Regions from separate parts of the Rhodoferax sp. EU05-FHT12H12 genome, predicted to be linked through region 1. Evidence: predicted binding sites of a transcription regulator. Region 1 holds the regulator's gene; each other region holds the start of a gene.

Region 1 (2,193 bases):
TCCAGACGCTGCGCGTCAATGGTGCGGGGGTCCACTTCAATGGAGTATTCGCCGCCGGGCGCGAGGTTGAAATTGCGCCGCAGCATGCCCATCAGCTCGCCCAACTCGGCGTCACTCAAGAAGGTGGGGCTGCCGCCACCCAGGTGCAACTGGCTCACGGTCTGGCCGGTACCGATGCACGCGGTATGCAGGTCCACCTCGCGGCTCAGGTAGCGCAGGTAGGTCGCTGCCTTGTCATGGTGCTTGGTGATGATTTTGTTGCAGGCGCAGTAGTAGCATAGCGACTCGCAAAAGGGAATATGCACATACAGGGACAAGGGTAGCGCCAAGGCAGCGGCGCCGCTACGGCGCTGGGCCAGTGCCTGGGCATAGTCATCCGCGGTGAAGGCTTCGACAAAGCGGTCTGCCGTCGGGTAGGAGGTGTAGCGCGGCCCCGAAACGTCAAAACGGGTCAACAAATTTTCAGAGATGGGCGGGGTGTCGAGGACGGCGTTCATGGATACTCCAAACTGGCATCACAAATGTCGCCCAAACGCCCGCGGCGGACATTGATACAGATCAAGCCCGCGATGGGTGCCAAGGCGGATAATTGACTTGCATCAGGGGAACCACATGTTTGAACCAAGCACTCCATCCGGCAAACCAGGCGAGGCGCATGCGCACATTGCCATCACGCCCGTACCAACCGCGCCCCTGAGCCCGCACACCATCAAGGTCGCCTGCTCCAACTGCAACCTGCGTGAACTCTGCATGCCCCTGGGTCTGAGCCCCAGCGAACTGGAGAAGATTGACGATGTGGTGGCCAGCCGCCGCAAAGTCAAACGGGGTAGCACCCTCTTCCGCAATGGCGAGCGTTTTACCAGCCTCTACGCCATTCGCACCGGCTTCTTCAAGACCTGCGTGGCCTCGGAGGACGGGCGTGACCAGGTCACCGGCTTTCAGATGGCGGGTGAAGTAATTGGTCTGGACGGCATCGTCAACGATCACCACACCTGCGACGCCGTGGCGCTGGAAGACGCCGAAGTCTGCGTTATGCCCTTTGAGCGCATTGAAGAACTGTCACGCGAAGTGAACGCACTGCAGCGCCACGTGCACAAGATCATGAGCCGCGAGATCGTGCGGGAGAACGGCGTCATGCTGCTGCTGGGCAGCATGCGCGCCGAAGAGCGCCTGGCCGCCTTCCTGTTGAACCTGGTGCAGCGGTTGCACGCACGCGGCTTCTCGCAGTCGGAGTTGGTACTGCGCATGACGCGCGAAGAAATTGGCAGCTACCTCGGCCTCAAGCTCGAAACCGTCAGCCGCACTTTTTCAAAGTTTGTGGAAGACGGCATCGTGGAAGTGAAACAGCGTCACGTGCGCATCTTGAACACCGATGCCCTCAAAGACATCGTGAATCCTAAAGTCTGCAACTGATCAGTCGTTGACCTCTGCAGGGCTGAGACACAGCAGTGCTGCCAGTCCACTGGCGACCAGCGCGATCACCCAAAACACAAAGAACGCCACGGTGTAAACACCCTGGCGCGAGAACTCCACAGGCCGCCCCAGCCAGTGCAACTCATGCGGGTCGACAAACGCGAACACCAACACCTCCAGCAAACACGCCGTCAAAAAAGCAGGCCACACAATTGCTGTCCATTTGACTTTGGGCATGGTGCGCCTCTTGGGAATCAGGGTTTGGACTGGGCCACAGGCGCTTTGACGCCCGTCGCAGCGTGGTTACGCGCTTGCATGGCGGGCGCCAGGCTCTCCGGGGCACCTTCCAGCGTACGGTTGATCTCAATGCCCTTTTGGTAGTAGTTTTGGTCCACCACCGGGTCTGCACCGGACATGGCCAGGTACAGCGTGACGAAGCCGGCGACCACCACAATGGCCGGGCCAGACAACACCAACCAGACGTGGCCAAAGTGCCACCAGGGTTGGGAGGAGATAGAAGGAGAGTCCATGGTGAATCCTTAACGGGGAACGATAAACACCGATTTTTCGGTCACGGCCATCTTGTGCTCCGCATCGGCCACTTCAAATTGGATGGCGTGTGAGCCTGCGGGGACGGCCTCATATGGCACTTGCACCCGGACCGCGACCCAGCGCGCCTGGGTAGCACCAATGGCAACGGTAGGGCTGTCCAACTGGATGCTGATGCCCTCTATCCCGCTGGCGCCAATGCGGAAGTCCTGGTCCTGCTCCGTCGCATTC
Region 2 (2,193 bases), on a different contig from region 1:
CGGCCACCGGCTGGATGGGCGTGGACTCGTGGATCACGCGCGGATCGTCCAGCAACAAGAGGGACCAGGGTTCGGACAGGGTGAAGCGCTGGCCATTGGGGCCAGTAGCGTCAAACACGCGGGTTTCACCGCCCTTCACACCCTCGCGCGCCACCAGAAACACGGCCACCAGGTCCACACCGTCACGGTGTGCGCCCTCGGGCGTGGGGCGGCCAATGCCGTCCGTGGTGTCGATGCGGAACTGGTGTGCCTCGGTGTACCAGGGTTGCGCGCCCTTGAGCTGGCTGCACACCTGGCCCAGCCAGGCCAGCAGGTGCTGCCAGACGGGCTGCGCCACCAGGGCCGCCGACATGGGATCGAAGTGGCGCTGCATGCCACCGTGCAAGGCGTTGTATTCCACCGGCTGCCAGTGCGGGCGGTGTGGGGCCAGCGTCACGGCGGCGCCTTCCACCACAAAGCAGGCGTGGCGGCGGCGCCGGTAGCGGCCACCATCGCGCAGGTAGGCGTCGGGTGGCAGGTCGTCCCACAGGGGGCGCCAGGCCAGCAGGGCCGCCAGGTCCAGCCCGGCCAGCGCCGCCACCTGCTGCGGCCTCACCACGGCATAACCCTGGCTGCGCAGGGTGGCGTCCAGGTCCTGGGGAGCGGCAATGGCGGGGGGCGCAAAAGAAAGGGTCATGGCAGGCGTGAAGCGGGATAAAGCCGGGAACAAGGCACCAATGGGCAGCCACCGGTGGGCTGCGCGGCATTATCAACCCAGAAGAGTGCACCCCCGCTGATGTGGGTCAAGACGCCCCGCAGCCCAGTTGGCTAATCTGGTGTCCACTTTTTGGAGACGCCCGCATGACCCCCACCGCACCACACCCCGACACCCTGCAATGGAGCGACGCACTCGCCCTGGACATGCCAGTGATGGACGAAACCCACCAGGAGTTTGTGGAGCTGCTGGCCGAGGTGGTGCAGGCCGCGGACGACGTGCTGCTGCCGCGCTGGTCCGCCCTGATTGCCCACACGCAAGACCACTTTGACCGGGAAGACCAGTGGATGCAAGACACCGGCTTTGCCGCCGGCAACTGCCACGCCACCCAGCACAAAGTCATTCTGCAGGTGATGCGCGAAGGCGAGGCGCGCGGCCACGGTGGCGACCTGGCCGTGGTGCGCCAGATGGCGCGCGAGCTGGGCCTGTGGTTCCCGCAGCACGCGCAAAGCATGGACGCATCCCTGGCATTGCACTTGCGTTCGGCCGGCTACGACCCCCGCACCGGCGCGCTGAGCCAGCCCGAGCGCCTGCCTGCGCAAGCCATCCACGGTTGTGGCGGCAGTTGCGGGGACACGGCCACCGCCTGACACTGCCACACCTATGCCCGAAACCACCCCACCCGATCTGCGCCACGGCCCTCTTGAAGACCTCCAGGCCCTGCTGACCGGCACCACATTTGTGGCGCTGGGCGTGCTGATGTTCAAGCAGTTGGGCTTGCTGACCGGAGGCACGGCAGGCGTGGCCTTCTGGCTGCACTACGCAACCGGCTGGAACTTCGGGCTGGTGTTTTTTGCCATCAACCTGCCGTTTTACGCACTGGCCTGGCGGCGCATGGGGCGCACGTTCACGCTCAAAACCTTTGCCGCGGTGGCCCTGCTGGCCGCCCTGACCAATCTGCTGCCCCAGTGGCTGGGCTTTGCGCACCTGCACCCGGTGGCCACCGCCCTGATTGGCGGCGTGCTCATGGGCACAGGCATGCTGATTTTGTTTCGCCACCGGGCCAGCCTGGGTGGTTTTAATGTGCTGGTGCTTTACCTGCAAGAAACACGCGGCTGGCGCGCCGGGCGCATCCAGATGGCGCTGGACTGCACCATCGTGCTGCTGGCCTTTGCCGTGACCGACTGGCAACACGTGCTGCTCAGCGTGCTGGGCGCTATAGCCTTGAACCAGACCCTGGCCACCAACCACCGCGCCGGGCGCTACATGGCGCACTGAGCGGCCAACCACAGAAGGCGCACACTGGGGCCTTCCTCCACCGCAAAGCCCGCCATGCCCCCACACACGGCCCCAGCCACCCCCCCTCCCTTGGCGGTGGACCTGCACCAGCTCGCGCTGCTGCGCGAACACCGGCGTACCCACCGGCGCAAGCACCCACCCCGGGTCATCGCCGCGGCAGAGCACTTCGACCTGCCGCCGCCCACGCGGGGGCAGCGCCT
Region 3 (2,193 bases), on a different contig from region 1:
ATGATCTGGCATTCCACCTCAAAGCTGACGATGTTCTCGGCGCCGTCGCCCGCGGTCATGCGCGGAATTTTCATGGCCATGGCGAAGCCGGGGCCGGGGCGGCCATCGGCATAGACCACGCGGTAGATATGGGCCATGCCGCCGGAGTGGATGCACTCCTCGATGGTGAATCCGTCCAGGGTGGCGCCGGGTTCCAGCAGTTTCATCGTCCTTCCTCCAGCCGGTGGGCAAAGAACTCGGGCAGGCCGGCGCGGCGGATGGCGGCGGCGGCGCTGTAGTGGTCGTAGGGCACGCGGTGGAAGGTGAGCTGCGCGCGTTCGGTGTCCAGCACGGCGTACATGGCCTGTGGGTTGCCGTCGCGTGGCTGGCCCACCGAGCCCACGGTGGCCAGCCACTGCCGGTGTTTGGGCACGGGTACGGGCACGCCGGCTTGCGGGGTGAACATCATCAGCCCGTCGGTAGCGCCGCGGTAGTACAGGGTTTGCAGGTGCACATGGCCACCAAAGACATAACGCACCCCCGGCCACTCATTGGCAGCATTCAGGCTGGCGGTGGCGGCGCGTTGGTCGTAGACATAGCGCCACAGTTCGGGGCCATCGGCGCTGGCGTGGACCAGCAGCACCGTTTCCAGGTGGTGGGTGAAGGGCAGGGTGTCCATCCACAGGCGCTGCAGGGGGCTGAGCTGCTGGTGCGTCCAGCTGGCGGTGCTGTCGCCCACGGTCTTGATGGTGGCCGGGGGGTGCACGGCCATCTCGTCGTGGTTGCCCTTGAGGACGATGGCGCCTTCTTCGGTGAGCAGGGTGATCCGCTCCACCACCTCCGCCGGGTTGGCCCCGTAGCCCACCAGGTCGCCCAGAAAGGCAAAACGCTGTACCTGCTGCGCGCGGGCATGGGCCAGGCAGGCGTCCAGCGCCTGGATATTGCCGTGAATGTCCGACAGCAAGGCCAGTCTCATCAAGTCTCCCAAATATCTTTGTCCATGCCCACCATCATGCCGCGGTCGGCTGACGACAAGTTTGCAGCGCGCCTTGCGGCTGATGATTGACGCAGGTCAAATGCGCGCTGCTGTGCCCGGCCTAGAGTGAATCCATGCGCAAAGGCAAACTGCACAAACTCGTCATCGGCCGCCGTGGCTTGCTCTACTCCTTGGGCCTGTGTGTACTGATTTTGGGCTTGGGCGGGATGGGGTTTTGGCTCTTGGAGCCACAGGCACAAACATTTTCTGACGGTCTGTGGCTCGCCTTCACCACCGCCGCCACGGTGGGCTATGGCGATATCGTGCCCAGTACCCATGCGTCGCGCAGCTTTTCGGTGGTGGTGGTGTTGATGGGGTTGGCGGTGTTGTCGCTGGTGACTGCGTCTGTGGCTGCCATGCTGGTGGAGGTGGAAGAGCGCGAGGTGGACAGCGAGCTGATGCGTGAAATCCATGCGCTGCGCCTGGAGGTGCGGTATTTGCGCGATGCGGTGCAAAGCCGGGCAGAGGCAAGCAGCCAAAAAAAAGCCGACCCGGTTTAAGCAGGTCGGCTCTTGGCAAATGCGGGTCAGACCACAGTGATGGTCACATCAATATTGCCGCGGGTGGCGTTGGAGTAGGGGCACACTTGGTGAGCCTTGTCCACCAGGGCTTGCGCTGCGGCCTTGTCCATGCCGGGGATGGAGACTTCCAGTTGCACTTCGATACCGAAGCCCTGGGGGATCTGGCCAATGCCCACGGTGGCGTTGATGCTGGTGTCTGCGGGCAAGGCAATCTTTTGCGTGCCGGCCACAAACTTCATGGCACCGATGAAGCAGGCGCTGTAGCCGGAGGCAAACAGCTGCTCAGGGTTCACACCGCCACCAGGGCCGCCCATTTCCTTGGGCACAGCAAGTTTCAGGTCCAGCAAGCCGTCAGAGGTGCGGGTGGTGCCGTCGCGGCCGCCGGTGGAGGTGGCGTGGGCTTGGTAAATCACTTTTTCGATCTTGTTGCTCATGGCGCTTCTTTCATAAAGTGCTGCGGTGTGTTGCAGCGGGGTGGGTAATGGGGACTGTCGGGGGAGGGGGGGGCCGTCAGGTGGCAGCGGTCAGGCGCTGGCGCAGGGCTTGTACCTGCTGGGTCAGGTGCATCAGCTCGCTCAGTGGGCAGTCGGCGGCGGCCAGCACACAGGCCGGAATGCGCGCGGCCTGTACCTTGAGGCCGCGGCCCTTGGACGTCAA

What was found. Region 1 encodes FNR, which switches genes on or off when oxygen is low (the NO sensors DNR and NnrR bind a similar motif). Its sites were predicted from a motif close to TTGATNNNNATCAA; they were not measured.
Region 2: a site for FNR is predicted at 773-786, ahead of AC3WS7_RS17420 (hemerythrin domain-containing protein). Genes of this name have one in related genera too.
Region 3: a site for FNR is predicted at 1,042-1,055, ahead of AC3WS7_RS06325 (potassium channel family protein). Genes of this name have one in related genera too.

Annotation. Positions count from the first base shown of each region.
Region 1 is NZ_JBYTDI010000001.1:73,314-75,506, reverse strand. Features, by position in the region: gene hemN (oxygen-independent coproporphyrinogen III oxidase) at 1-497, opposite strand, end outside; gene fnr (fumarate/nitrate reduction transcriptional regulator Fnr) at 694-1,413, shown strand; gene AC3WS7_RS00330 (hypothetical protein) at 1,414-1,650, opposite strand; gene AC3WS7_RS00325 (FixH family protein) at 1,668-1,943, opposite strand; gene ccoG (cytochrome c oxidase accessory protein CcoG) at 1,953-2,193, opposite strand, start outside.
Region 2 is NZ_JBYTDI010000008.1:18,334-20,526, forward strand. Features, by position in the region: gene AC3WS7_RS17415 (2OG-Fe dioxygenase family protein) at 1-676, opposite strand, end outside; gene AC3WS7_RS17420 (hemerythrin domain-containing protein) at 841-1,344, shown strand; gene AC3WS7_RS17425 (YitT family protein) at 1,358-1,972, shown strand; gene AC3WS7_RS17430 (DUF1003 domain-containing protein) at 2,027-2,193, shown strand, end outside.
Region 3 is NZ_JBYTDI010000002.1:332,965-335,157, forward strand. Features, by position in the region: gene AC3WS7_RS06315 (serine/threonine protein kinase) at 1-206, opposite strand, end outside; gene AC3WS7_RS06320 (metallophosphoesterase family protein) at 203-955, opposite strand; gene AC3WS7_RS06325 (potassium channel family protein) at 1,090-1,515, shown strand; gene AC3WS7_RS06330 (organic hydroperoxide resistance protein) at 1,542-1,970, opposite strand; gene AC3WS7_RS06335 (MarR family winged helix-turn-helix transcriptional regulator) at 2,047-2,193, opposite strand, start outside.